Linked DNA regions of Labilibaculum sp. DW002. Each later gene encodes a partner of the first gene's protein in a complex. Links are inferred from orthologs where the notes say so. Each region holds a gene or a part of one and is shown on either strand. Other genes may lie near its edges.

The links.
Region 2: the proteins of mnmG (region 1) and mnmE are in contact, whole or in part, in a solved structure (PDB 9HIP), measured with the Escherichia coli proteins. The link is inferred for Labilibaculum sp. DW002 from one-to-one orthologs.

The regions. Positions count from the first base shown.
Region 1 is NZ_JAKJSC010000006.1:125,167-132,428, forward strand. Bases 2,499-5,427 are described here. They hold mnmG (tRNA uridine-5-carboxymethylaminomethyl(34) synthesis enzyme MnmG), read right to left. Parts: upstream 4,938-5,427; coding sequence 3,060-4,937; downstream 2,499-3,059. Other genes in these bases: ade (adenine deaminase), read right to left, coding at 2,499-2,903; ybeY (rRNA maturation RNase YbeY), read right to left, coding at 5,087-5,427. Also shown: excinuclease ABC subunit UvrC, read right to left, coding at 1-1,233; more of ade, read right to left, coding at 1,260-2,498; more of ybeY, read right to left, coding at 5,428-5,512; L3049_RS18020 (ATP-binding protein), read right to left, coding at 5,513-5,920; L3049_RS18025 (DUF4175 family protein), read right to left, coding at 5,913-7,262. UniProt on the Escherichia coli protein: NAD-binding protein involved in the addition of a carboxymethylaminomethyl (cmnm) group at the wobble position (U34) of certain tRNAs, forming tRNA-cmnm(5)s(2)U34.
Region 2 is NZ_JAKJSC010000001.1:407,171-414,352, reverse strand. The notes cover bases 2,057-4,905. They hold mnmE (tRNA uridine-5-carboxymethylaminomethyl(34) synthesis GTPase MnmE), read right to left. Parts: upstream 4,256-4,905; coding sequence 2,858-4,255; downstream 2,057-2,857. Other genes in these bases: L3049_RS01715 (VTT domain-containing protein), read right to left, coding at 4,851-4,905; L3049_RS01720 (hypothetical protein), read left to right, coding at 4,391-4,744. Outside these bases: beta-galactosidase, LacZ type, read left to right, coding at 1-2,030; more of L3049_RS01715, read right to left, coding at 4,906-5,474; L3049_RS01710 (hypothetical protein), read right to left, coding at 5,625-5,954; L3049_RS01705 (hypothetical protein), read left to right, coding at 6,198-7,025; L3049_RS01700 (universal stress protein), read left to right, coding at 7,036-7,182. UniProt on the Escherichia coli protein: Exhibits a very high intrinsic GTPase hydrolysis rate. Involved in the addition of a carboxymethylaminomethyl (cmnm) group at the wobble position (U34) of certain tRNAs, forming tRNA-cmnm(5)s(2)U34.

The DNA.
Region 1 (7,262 bases):
TGCAACCGGGTGTGTTCCTTGAATATTAGAATTATCAAAACATTCAATATGTACTGGTGCATCCTTTAGGCGCAAATCAGTTTTCATAGTTTGAACAATTCTATCAGAATGGGACTGTTTTAATGATTTATCACCCTTCTTTAACTTCTCGAGACGGTAATATTTCACATTCCGAAGCGAAAGGTCAAGTAATTTTCGCTTGTCACCACGTTGAGGAACTATAAAACGTATATTCTGAATTGGCAAATCCAATTCAAATGGAACCAATATCTCTTTTGCAGTACTAAATATTTTCTGACGAATTTCGGTTATTGCCAAAGCCAATAAATCTTCTTTCGATTCATCCAGCTTTTTCTTCATCTCGATTGTGTGTGCTTGGATGATGGCACCATTTACAACTTTCAAGAAATTAACGTAAGCAAAATTCTCATCATCTAGAATTGAATAAATATCAATATTATTAATTGAGGGATTTACAATGGTAGATTTACTTTGATATTTTGCTAGTAGTTCAAGTTTTTCTTTAATGATATGAGCTTCCTCAAATTTAAAATCAGCAGCAAGAATTTGTATCTTTTCCTTTAAATGAGAAGTAACAGTTCCAATATTACCTTTTAAAATATTACGAATATCTTGAATCGTTTGCTCATAGTTTTCTCTGCTCTCCTTCCCTACACATGGCGCCTTACAATTACCGATATGGTATTCTAAACAAACTTTAAACTTTAAATCGCTAATGCCTTCATCTGTTAATCGCAAGTTACACGTTCGCAATTGATATAAAGAACGAATCATATCCATCAAAATTCGAACCATCTTAACACTTGTATAGGGACCGAAATATTCCGAACCATCTTTCACCAAATGACGTGTTACCTGTACCCTTGGATAAGCTTCTTTCTTAATACAAATCCAAGGAAATGATTTGTCATCCTTTAAAAGAACATTGTAACGAGGTTGGTGTTTTTTTATCAGATTATTCTCTAATAATAACGCATCCTCTTCCGTCTCTACAACAATGTGTTTTATATCCACAATTTTCCGAACCATGATATTGGTTTTCGCTGAATCGTGAACTTTATTAAAATAGGAAGCAACTCTTCTTTTGAGTCGCTTTGCTTTTCCTACATATATAATCGTATTGTTCTCATCAAAGTATTGATATACGCCTGGCTCTTCAGGCAAAGCTGAAACCAGAGACTTTAAATGATCTATATTTTTGTTTTTTATCACAGATTATAATTTTCCTCTAAGATAGCTTACTCTTCTGAAAAAAGATTAACCACTTTAAATTGATTTACGTCAAATAAGCCTTTATCCGATAATTTTAACTTTGGAATTACCAACAAAGACATAAATGCTAGCGTCATAAAAGGGGAATGAAAATTCGATCCAAAACCAGAGGCAAAATCACTTAAAACTTCGTAATCTTTAATTAGATCCTCTCCTGTTTTATTAGACATTAAACCGGCTACTTCTAAATTGACACTTTCAGTTCTGCCTTCATTTGATGCAACAATCCCTCCCTTTATTTCTATTAAAGTATTAATCGCCTGTAATAAGTTTTCATCACTTGTTCCTACAGCAATAATGTTATGGCTATCATGTGCTATGCTTTCTGCAATAGCCCCTTTTTTATATCCAAAGCCTTTAGCAAATCCGACCACAGGTTTTCCATTATCGTAACGACTCATCACAACCATTTTCAGCAAATCATTCTCCACATCAGATATAACATTTGAATCCTGAATCTTTGGCTCACACAAAATTGAATCCGTAATCAAATCACCATCCTTTACCAGCATCGTTCGAATTTTTCCATTTTGTGGTTCTACTCGAATATCGGATAATTGAATTGGCTTACGACTAAAATTATTTAGAATGATCTCATTATTTACCTCAAATAAAACTTCCTTGTCTTTATAAATGCATTCCCCTTTTCGATAAGCCTGTTCAACCGAAAAAGAATCAAGATTATCAATTACGATAAAATCTGCGGCATCACCCACCTGAAGCAAACCCAAATTTAGACCATAATGATGAATTGGATTATAGCTGGCAGCCCGAAGCAATGAAAACAAATCAAGTCCTTTTTTAAGTCCTTTTTTAATAAGGTAATTAATATGACCTCTTTCAAATAAATCATCAGGATGAGTATCATCTGTACATAACATGACTTTTTCAGGATGAGAATCAATTAAAGAATATAAAGCTTCAAAATCCTTTGCTGCGCTTCCCTCTCTAATTTGTATCTTCATTCCCAAATTAAGCTTCTCCAGAGCTTCTTCCATATTTGAACATTCATGATCTGCTGAAACTCCTGCTGCGACATATTTCCGCAAGTCGTCCCCTTTTACACCTGGAGCGTGACCATCAATTTTCTTCCCTAACTTCTTTGTGGCAACAATTTTCTTCATCACCTCCAAATCTTCATTTATAACACCGGGGTAATCCATTACCTCTGCCAAACAAACCACTTCTTCTCTCTTCAACAAACTTTCAACCTTATTTGCTCCTAACTTAAAACCCGAAGTTTCGAATGGCGTTGCAGGAACACAAGATGGCACTCCAAATCGAATTTCCAAGGGTGTCTTCCTGGCATCATTAATCATGAAGTCAATTCCAATCTCTCCTAATACATTTGCTATTTCATGAGGATCCGTAACAACTCCTAAAGTTCCTTTTCTTACAACTAAGTCTGCAAATCGGCTTGGTATTAAAAGAGAACTTTCAATATGTACATGTGAATCAACCAAGCCTGGAAGAATATAACAATCCGGAACAGATTCCTTAGGAGTAATACTTACAATTACACCATCCTCCACTTTCACTTCTGCCTTTCGTATTTCACGAGAAATAACATCAATTACATTTCCTGCTATTGAAAAATTTTTATTTGCCATCTCTTTTCTATTATTGTTTCTTCTGAATGATTACTGATTTAAGCCTTTATTGCTTCCCAAAACGCCCGAAATCATCTTTTGCGAAAGCAAAAAGGCAATTTCGGGCGTTTTAAGGAGTAAACTTTTTTAAAATACTCCTTAGTTCCACGTGGAACATCACCTCCCCATAAGGACTAAAAGAACGTTTATATCACTAGGAGAAACTCCTGGAATACGCGATGCTTGTCCAATAGTTTCAGGCTTAATTTTATCTAATTTTTGACGTGCTTCAGTAGATAATGACTGCAGTGTCGTATAATCAAAACGATCTGTTATTACAATCCTTTCTAATCTTGTTAACTTATCAGCAATCAATTTCTCTCTTTCGATATAACCAGCATACTTGATCAAGACTTCTGCCGCTTCCACAATTTCTTCCCTCCTATTTGGAATAGATTCTACAATTTCTTTCAAAGGTAGAACATCTTCTACTAAATCTAAAATCGTTACCTGAGGACGTAAAATTATATCATGTAATTTAACTCCTTGCTTCAAAGGTGAAGTTCCTAATTTTTCTAAAACAGGATTTAAGAATTTTGGTTTACAGCTAAACTCTTTACAAAAGGTAACTAATTTATCTCTATAAGCAATCTTCTCTTCTAATAAATCAATACGCTTTTGCTCCACCAAACCAAGCTTAAATGCTTTTGGTGTCAACCTTACATCAGCATCATCCTGACGCAATAGAATTCTATATTCGGCACGAGAGGTAAACATTCGGTAAGGCTCGTCCACTCCTTTTGTTACAAGATCATCAATTAAAACACCGATATAAGCTTCATCCCTTTTTAACGTAAAAGCATCACGATTCTGAACTTTCAAACTTGCATTTATTCCGGCAAGCATTCCTTGAGCTCCAGCTTCCTCATATCCCGTAGTTCCATTTATCTGACCTGCAAAATATAGATTCTCAATCAGCTTTGTTTCTAATGTATGATGCAGTTGTGTTGGAGCAAAATAATCGTATTCAATAGCATATCCCGGACGATACATTTTGACATTTTCTAAGCCAGGAACTTTTTTTAATCCATTCAACTGAATGTCCCAAGCCAAACTAGAAGAAAAACCATTGATGTAATACTCACGTGTTGTTTCTCCTTCCGGTTCAAGAAACAAAAGGTGTTCTTTTTTCTCGGCAAAGGTTGTGAGCTTCGATTCAATACTCGGACAATAACGTGGACCTGTACTCTGAATGGTTCCATCGTACATTGGTGATTCTTCAAAACCCAGTTCAAGTTCTGAATGAACTTCAGGGTTTGTATAAGTAATATAACAAGGACGTTGAATCAACTCCTTATCAACATGATTATCTAAATATGAAAAACGATGAAAATCCTCTTCCCCATCCTGACGTTTCATTACTGAGAAATCAATACTTCTTCCGTCTAAACGAGCAGGTGTTCCTGTTTTCATTCTACCGACTTCGAAACCAATAGATTTTAACTGCTCACTAATTCCTAATGAAGCTGGCTCTGAAGAACGGCCCCCCATTTCCTGCTTACGACCAACGTGCATTAAGCCATTAAGGAATGTTCCATTGGTTAAAACAACTGTCTTAGATTTAATATCGATCCCAAGCTTTGTTTTAACACCAACAACTTTCTCCCCTTCAAACAAAAGTCCCACGACAGCATCCTGCCACATATCCAGATTATCTGTATTTTCTACAACTGTTCTCCACTCTGCAGAAAACACCATACGGTCACACTGAGCTCGTGGACTCCACATAGCTGGTCCTTTGGAACGGTTTAGCATTCTAAATTGAATGGATGATCTATCGGTTACAATACCAGTGTAGCCCCCTAGTGCATCAATCTCTCTTACAATTTGCCCTTTAGCAATACCACCTATAGCAGGATTACAAGACATTTGAGCGATCTTATTCATATCCATAGTGATTAAAAGCACTGAGGATCCCAGATTGGCAGCTGCAGTTGCTGCCTCACAACCTGCATGACCAGCACCAACTACTATTACATCATATTTAGCTAACATATAATAAAAGATATATATATTCGTAATTCTTTATCTATCTACAAAGATAATTATTTTATCTACAATACTGAATATCAATAAAATACAAAACGCCACAAAGCGTTAAATCGCTATAATTCAGTTTGATAGATTAAAAAAATTTCACAAACTTAATGAATCTTGGAAAGTAAAGCTAATGATTCATCTTCCTTTTGGGTCATTATTTCCTGATCCTCATCACACTTATCATCAATCCCAAGCAAGTGAAGTACGCCATGCACTATCACTCTATGTAGCTCTTCAAAGAAATCAACTTGATAGTCTTTGGCATTATCACGAACGGTATCAACAGAAATAAATAAATCTCCTGATATGATATCCGCAATAGTGTAGTCAAACGTAATGATATCTGTAAAATAATCGTGATTTAAATGTTCACGATTCATCTCTAACAAATAATCATCAGAACAAAAATAATAATTAATCTCCCCTATTTCGAAACCATTATTAACAACAACGCGATTGACCCAATTGCTTATACGCTCTTGATCAATCGCGGGAATACTAGTTTCACACGAATCATATGTAATCAACATTTATACTAATCTAAATTTCATTTCAACCAATGCACCATTTTCATTAAATTCAATGTCATCAGCCAAGTGGTTCATTAAAAAGATACCACGACCATGTGTTTTTTCAAGATTTTCAGGAAGTGTTGGATCAGGTATGCTTGCAAAATCAAAACCTTTCCCTTCATCTTCAATTAAAAAGCTAATTGCTTCGTCGTCAATATCGTATTCTATCTTTACTTTTTTAGAAATATCTAATTGGTTCCCATGCAAGATTGCATTGTTAACAGCCTCGATTATGGCAACAGAGATTTTTCCATATATCTCAGCACTTAAATTGTGAGATGATGAAATGTCGTCGATGAGTTTTTCTACTCTAGTTATGTTCTCTAATTCGGATGGAAAGATTAGCAATTTTTCAGATTTAGTCATTGTTAATATTAATCATGTAGTCCAAATACAATTTGTTATAATAATCGAACATCTTTACATAAGAGTCATTGAAAACGCCTTCAAAATCTGTTCGTACTCTTTTATACTTAAATATTGCTTTAGGGTTACTCAATTTATGACTTTGCCCCGATTTACTTTCTCTTTTTTTATCAAAATCTTTTTCCCTCTGGGCGTTTTCGGCCTTTAACAAACGCGAAATAATTCTATTTTGTCTTTTAAGAGTATTCGAATTTATAGAAAAATTTGATACTTCTACTTCCGTTTTATCAATCATTTTCATTATTTCACGTAATATATTCTCGCTTTCATCTCCAATCCCTCCTTTTTGAAGAATTTCACGCAAATTTTGCTGAAACATTTCCTGTTTTTGCAAAAACTTGCCTAGCTTCTCTTTTGAACCTGGTTTTCCATTTCCATCTTTCATTTCCTGAATCATCTGTTCAAGCATCTTTTTTAAAGATTCCTGTTGCGACTTCATACCAGAAAAGGAAGGTTGATTACCTTTCTTATCCCCCATCTGACTCCCCGGCATTCCGTTAGCCATTTGTTCCATCAATTGCTTCAATGCCTCCGATAAGAAAACTGCTAACTCATTAATTTCAGTCATCGATTTTTGTTGTGCAATATTGGCCTGAACTTTTCTTCTATTATTCGCGAACTCTAATATTTGATCTAAGTAATCGCTAATGTCAAAAATTCTGTTTCCTATTAAAGCTGCCACTTGAGGAGAATGAGAAGATAAAGAAAGTAAGGAATCCTGAATTAAAATATATTCCTCTTTTAAGACAGCTTGCTGCTCAATCATTTTTACAAACAAAGGATTTCGATAATCTATCCTTTTGTAATCTGTTATTAGATCTTCCTGTTGAAAAGAGAAATCTATCAAATTATTCATTAAACGAATTAAATTGTCAATGTCAACACTTAATTGTGCTCCTACCGATTGTGCAAGATTATTCTTTAATTTTTGAGAAAGGGCTTTTTGCATTTTTGAAGTACCCTTCATATTTTTTGTCGCCTTAGAATTTTTTCCATTCTCCAATAGATTTTCAGTTTCTTTCATTTTCTCTGAAATTTCCTGAACATCATCTGAAGAATCATCAAATTGATATGGGTCATTAATACCAGAATTCTTTTCTAATAATTTTTTTAAGTCATTTTGTAAATCGTCCCATTTTTTCTTATCCTCAAGTTGCTGAGATTTCATTTTTTCGCCCTCTTTCTTGGCTAGGGTACTGATTTCGTCTTGATGATCAGCTAATTTCTCAATTCTATCGGCGATTTGATTCATACGTATCTCAATATCATAACGTTCCAACAA
Region 2 (7,182 bases), on another replicon or contig:
CTACGCTTATTAAGGGAGTTAACCGCCATGAACACGACCAGTTCAAAGGTCATGTGGTAAGTGAAGAGGGTATGATAAAGGAAATAGCACTGATGAAGCAGTTCAATATTAATGCTGTCAGAACTAGCCATTATCCCAATGATGAACGTTTCTATGAATTATGCAACCAATATGGTTTGTACATTACCAACGAAGCCAATATCGAATCTCATGGCATGTACTATGGTGAGCATTCATTAGCCAAAAATCCTGACTGGAAGCAGGCTCATTTGGATCGTAACATCCGTATGGTGGAACGCGACAAGAATCATCCTTCGGTCATTGTCTGGTCTATGGGGAATGAAGCTGGTGATGGTGAGAATTTTACGGCTGTGTACAAATGGATCAAAGATCGTGATCCTTCACGTCCGATTCATTACGAACGTGCTATCATGGGTCCGAATACTGACCTTTATTGTCCCCAGTACCCTGGTGCTAAATATTTGAAAAAATATGCATCTAAAAAGCAGACCCTGCCAATGATCATCAGTGAGTATGCGCACGCCATGGGTAATAGTACGGGTAACCTACTTGATTTATGGAATGTGATTTACGATGAAGAGAACACCCAGTTGCAAGGGGGATATATTTGGGATTGGATTGATCAAGCCCTTGTAAAAACCGATCAAAATGGGCTTGATTTTTGGACTTATGGAGGTGATTATGGCCCCGAAGGACTGCCGACAGATTATAACTTTGTCATTAATGGTATTATTTCAGCAGATTATACGCCTCACCCTGCAATGTGGGAAGTGAAATACGCCTACCAGAATGTAAGGTTCTATAGCGAGGATCTTGAAAAAGGAAGCTTTCTTATTAAGAACTTTCACGATTTTATCGATCTGAAGGACTATCAAATCAAGTGGACTTTATCGGAAAATGGCGAGGAGATCACTTCAAAGGTTATAGAAGATTTTAATCTGAATGCTCAGGAAAGTCAAGTCGTTAATTTGGCACTTTCGGAGATTAAGCAAGAGCCAGGCATAGAGTATTTTGTGGATTTCTCTGTTGTGTTGACAGTTGATCAGCCATTCAGGCCAAAAGGATTTGAAGTGGCACACGATCAGTTTGCCTTGCCAGTATTGCCAATGATCGCAAAAGCTGAAAAAAGCTGTCCTGAGCTAAAATTGAAAGATACTTCTGATTTTGTGAACATCACAGGTGAAAACTTCGAGATCAGCTTTGATAAATCCAATGGAATACTTTCTTCTTATCAGATGGCAGGTCAGGAACTGATTCAGAAAGGCTTTTTACTTAATTTTTGGAGAGCACCCAACGATAATGATAAGGGAAGTAATATGATTAAACGCTTGGGTATTTGGCGCGATGTATCCAATTCTCCTGAATTATCAGGAATTGAAAGCGTTCAAAGCAAATCAGAAAAAGTTATTGTAACAGTAAGTTATAATCTTCCGAAAATCAATTCTTCTCAGAGTATAAAATATACCATTACTGGAGATGGAAAAGTAGCCGTTAAGAGTAATATAAAGCTTGGTAAGGAAGATTTGCCGGATATGCCTCGATTTGGAATGCGACTTGAATTACCTGTAAATTTCGACAATCTGGAATATTTTGGTCGTGGACCTCAGGAGAACTATATTGATCGTAATAATGGAACTTTTGTAGGAAATTACAAAAGCAAAGTGGCCGATCAGTATTTCAACTATGTGCGACCACAGGAGAATGGTTACAAGACCGAAGTACGTTGGTTTGAGTTGAGAAATGAAAATGGTTTTGGAATTCGCATAAGTGGCCAGCCTCAAGTTGGTTTCTCTGCACATCACAATCCACTTGAAGATTTCGATCAGATTACACACACCGATTTTCGCCATACCAACGATATTGTTAAGAAAGACGGGGTTTTTGTGAATCTTGACCTGAGAATGATGGGTGTCGCAGGAGATGATTCCTGGGGATCAACGCCATATCCAGAGTATTCGGTGTCGGCGATGGATTATGAGTTTAACTTTAGTATTGAACCTGTATTTTAATCAATATGGAATTATATTAAAAATAGTTAGTGATTAGTGATTAAAGCATCCGCCTGTCATTTCAAATTATTGAAGCATTGTGTAGTAGTGGTGCAGGCAGGTGGAGCTTTTTAAAAGCTCACATAGAACTTTTATCGTGATTAGGATATTTTTGGGTTAAGTGTAAACTTATGTACAAAACGGCTAAACGTAAGAGTTTAGTTTTATCGTCGAATCGATATTCTAATCAATTTGGAATTATATTAAAAATAGTTAGTGGTTAGTAATTAAAGCATCCGCCTGTCATTTCAAATTATTGAAGCATTGTGTAATAGTGGTGCAGGCAGGAGGAGCTTTTTTTTAAGCTGATGCAGACGGTTTTATAGTGGCTACAAATTAACAAGCATGGAAGAACAAAATGAGCACATGAAGTAAGTACTGTCATAATACAGCAAAGAATTATCAGTGTAAAAAAGAAAATTTTTTCACCTCAAAAATTTGACAAAATATTTTATGAATTATCTGAAGTGCCTTATTTTGTAGCCAAGATATTTTATGTAACGGTTGTTAAATTTCCGTAACTGGGTTTGATGACCTCGCTTCGATTTTTGGAGTGGATAGAACAAAAAATCTCTGGGATAGCACTCCGAAATAATGATGCAAATGGGATACGAAAAAATCCTATACCATTAGGGGATGGTAATAGAAAGATCAAAAGGTGAGAATAAGAAAGCCCTATTTTACCGGTTAAAATAGGGCTTTCTTTAATTATTCGGGTTGTAATTTATTATGTGTCTATTTGTTAATAATGGAAATGCAATCATCAACAATTCAGTTAGTTAAGTTGGTTACTTGCCGATACAGAAATTCTTAAAGATATTCCCTAGAACTTCATCAGTACTAATATCTCCAGTAATTTCACCTAGGAAATGAAGGCATTCACGAATGTCTTGAGCAAGGAAATCAGTAGGGATCTGGCCTTCTAAGCCAGTATTTACTCTATCAATACTTCCTAAGGCATTTTTAAGAGCTTCGAAATGGCGAATGTTGGTCACAATTACATCTTGCTCATTAATTGTACCCATATTTACTGTTTTTAGAAGTTCCTTGGTTAAGGAATCGATGTTTTGCTTTTGTTTTGCAGATATAAAAAGCAATTTATCATCTGTTTGTACACCGATTAAGCTTTTTGCAAATCCTTGAGGATCTGGAATCAAATCAATTTTATTAATGCATATAATCAAATGTTGTGCCTCACGATCAATAGCTTCGTTTACTTTAAGAATTGAATCATTTACATCTTCAATGTTACGGTCAGCATCAATTAGTAGAAGAACGATTTGAGCCTGTTTCATTTTGCTGTAAGTACGCTCAATTCCCATGCTCTCAATTTTATCAAGAGTTGTTCGAATACCCGCTGTATCGATAAATCGGAAGGTGATCCCGCCAAGGTTAATGGTATCTTCAATCACATCACGTGTAGTACCTGCAATATCGGAAACAATGGCGCGATCTTCATTTAAAAGAGCATTTAAAAGAGTTGACTTTCCAACATTAGTATTGCCGACAATAGCAACAGGAACACCATTCTTAATTACATTACCCAACTCAAAAGAATTAACCAATTTCTGGATTAATCCCTGAATTTCGTTCACTAAACTGGTTAATTGAGTTCGATCTGCAAATTCAACATCTTCTTCACCAAAATCGAGTTCTAGTTCAATTAAAGAAATGAAGTTTAACAGGCGGCCGCGTAAATTGGCTATTTCGTTAGAGAAACCTCCACGCATTTGCTGCAATGCGACTTTATGAGCAGCAGCTGAACTTGATGCTATTAAATCAGCGACAGCTTCGGCTTGTGAAAGGTCCATTTTGCCATTTAAAAAGGCTCGTTGGGTATATTCTCCAGGATTAGCACTACGAGCACCATTTTTAAGTAATACCTGTAAAATACGGTATTGAATAAAAGGAGCACCATGGCAGGCAATTTCGATACTGTTTTCGCCCGTGTAGGAGTGCGGTGCTTTAAAAATAGTCACCAAAACCTCGTCGATAATATCTTCGCCATCTTGGATGGTTCCAAAATGAACGGTATTTGCTTTTTGTTCTGCAATAGATTTTTTGCTTGCAGCAACAAACACCTTATCGCAAATTGTTAGAGCATTTGCTCCAGAAAGGCGCACAATCGCAATGGCTCCGTTGCCAGGAGCTGTAGAAATCGCACATATAGTAGATTGATCAATCATATTCTTTATTGTTATAAACTTTTGCAAAGATAGAAGAGAATTATGAATGCTAGGTTTTTTCTTCATTAAATTTATGATTCAGTTACCATCACTTTTGTCATTTTATTACTTTTGTTCTAAAATTAAAAACAAGCCATGAAGAATATTACAGGTCGTTGGACTTTTAACGAAGATTTTGGTTTTGGTAAAGACGAAGGCTTTGCTGAATTTACACAAACAGGAGAAAGTATTACAGGAGTTGTTGTTTATACAGAGCGTATTGAAGGAGAAACTCCTTTTCGAGTGCAACAAGATGTCGAAGGAACGTTTGATGGCTGCAATTTGAAGATTACAGGTACAAAAGTTGAATTATTGGATGTTGAAAAAGAGTTCGAGTACCATTTGGATACTTGGGAAGGTGTTTTGAATGCTAACAATCAGATTGTAGGACACAGTTACGATAACAAGGAATGCTTTGGCGTGTTTGTAATGTCGCCAATCGAATTGTAAAAAAAAATACATCATTAAGCTTAAAAAGATCGATACTTAACTTGTCGATCTTTTCTTGTTTTTACAGGTAATTATTCTCTCCAAAATAGCAGAATGCAAAGCTATTTTAGTTCATGATATTGAAAATAGCAATAGCGAATAAAAAGAATCTTAAAAAGCGAAATAAGCCAAATAAAAGGTACTTCTTAAAGCTAAAATTGATAATCCCAGAAGCCATACTTACCATTGAAAATGGTAAAGGAAGTAGGGCTCCAACAACGATAAGAAAACCACCCCATTTTCTTAAATTAACAATATGCTTCTTCATTCTGTTCTCAACTACTTTTTTTACAGCAGGAATTGTTAATACTGTTTTTCCGATAATATAGGATATGCACCCTCCAATATAGGAGAGCAAGGCTAAAAGTGATAAATGGAGCGCAGGTTCAGGTAAAGTTTTTACCCAAGCAATGAATAATTCAGGTGGGATTAGCCCCAAAAACGATTCGGAAGCAAAAAAGAGCGAGAAAATACTAATAACAGAATAGTCTTTAGTTGTTTCTTCAAAGAGCGTATGGAAATCTAAAACGTAGTGCTCTAATAAAATAGCTCCTCCAATTAGTAAAACCAATGGTAGTATTGCTTTTTTGATATTTTGTCCTAAGAATTGATAAAAGCCAGTATACGAATAATACTGATGAAGAAGTTGAAATCTAGACTTCCTATTTTTTTGAGTAATTGGTGTTTTCATTTCTTACTTATTCTTATTTTATTGATATGCGCAACAGAATATACAATAGGCTATCATGTTCTAGACTATTATTCTTTTATTAGTGTGCACAAATACTCACCTTAGATATTATTGTCTGAAAAAAGTTTGATAATACTATTACTAGATTATCTAAGATCTAATTTGAAAGGAATTCTTGAAGTTTAAAAATTTACCCTGTGGAGGCGGGGATACAATGTTTTTAGGATAATGAAAGTGTTCCGAATAGCTAAAATAATAAAACGAAGTGCTTGCTAATAAATAACTTTGACTTGTTTCTGACATATTTAGTTCTTCTCCGTCTATATTCTCATTTTCTGATGAAATATCTTCAGCCTCAGGCATCAAATCAGCAAATGATTCGATACTATTTTCCTGATTTATTTTACTGATATGTTGCATGACTGGCACCATTACAAATAAAATAGCCAAGAGTAATAATAAAATAGACTGTTTTTTCATATTCAAATTTTCGAATAGCAAATGTATAAAAAATAACCATCGGTTAGATTGATTTTTAGTGTTCAAAATGTTAATGTTCGTTATAAATTCAAAATAAGTGTGGGTAAAAGCTAATGTTCACCTCTTTGCATGAAATCTTTATGAGAAAAAAAAGCAGAAGTAGGGATTCTCCCCATACGAAGTAGGTGTCATCCTGTTTCGATTCATTTCGCTGGGCTGTAGTTTTGTAAATAAAAAAGAAACATGCAAACCAAAAGAAATAATAAGCCAAACGAGAAGATTTTAATTCTTGCAGATTTTTCAGAAGGAAATTGGAGAGCAATTCAATTTGCCATGAAGCATCTATATCAGTCAGGTTCCGAAATTTGTATTGTACAAACGTGGAAAAAAGCAAATTTTGGATTTTCAATGGTAAGAGATCTTGCTCCAATTCTTCAAAACATTGCTGTAAACGAGTTAGAGGTAATAAAAACGAAGCTATTGAAGAATTATCCGCTTGACGATACTCAAATTAAGCTATATCCTTTTGAAGGTAATTTACTTTCATTTTTTTCAAGTGAAGTTTTTCAAGATAAAAAGTGGCATGTTGTAATGGCTCCTTGTGAAAATTCTTGCAAACTGTCATCTAATCCAAGAATAGCGGAAATTATTGATGGAATAAAGCAACCGTTATACATTCTTACAGGAGAAAGTTCAAATACAGAAATAGATGATGTTAATGTCTTTGCTACAACCGTAAAACCATCTAAATCGGTTCTGTCTAGTTTAGCAAAAATGGCTTTAAATAAAGAGATTGAATTTAGAGTTTACCTCGATTCAAGTACTTTTTCTGTCTCAATAATAGAAGCATGTAAAAGAATATTTTCAAAAGTATGCAAAAGTTCATCCTTGCAGTTTTATGAATCTGAAAATACTGACAATCAACTAGGATTGGAAAATTTGCCACAAGAGAATGGTCAAAGGCTTATCGTTTTTGATGAAAATTATCAACGAAAATACAACACTAAATTCAGATCATATATTGATTCGTGGTTTTTAAGAAGTAAAGGAATATGTGTAGGTAATTCATAAATCGTATGCTATGAAAGTTCGAATGTTAAAAAGGATTTTAGTTCCAATTAGTTTAGCTGGAGATGGAGAAAGTGCTTTCAGGCAAGCCCTTTTTTTCCGAAGAAGATTATCATCTAGAATTACATTACTTCATGTAATCCCGCCAAGCTTGCGATTA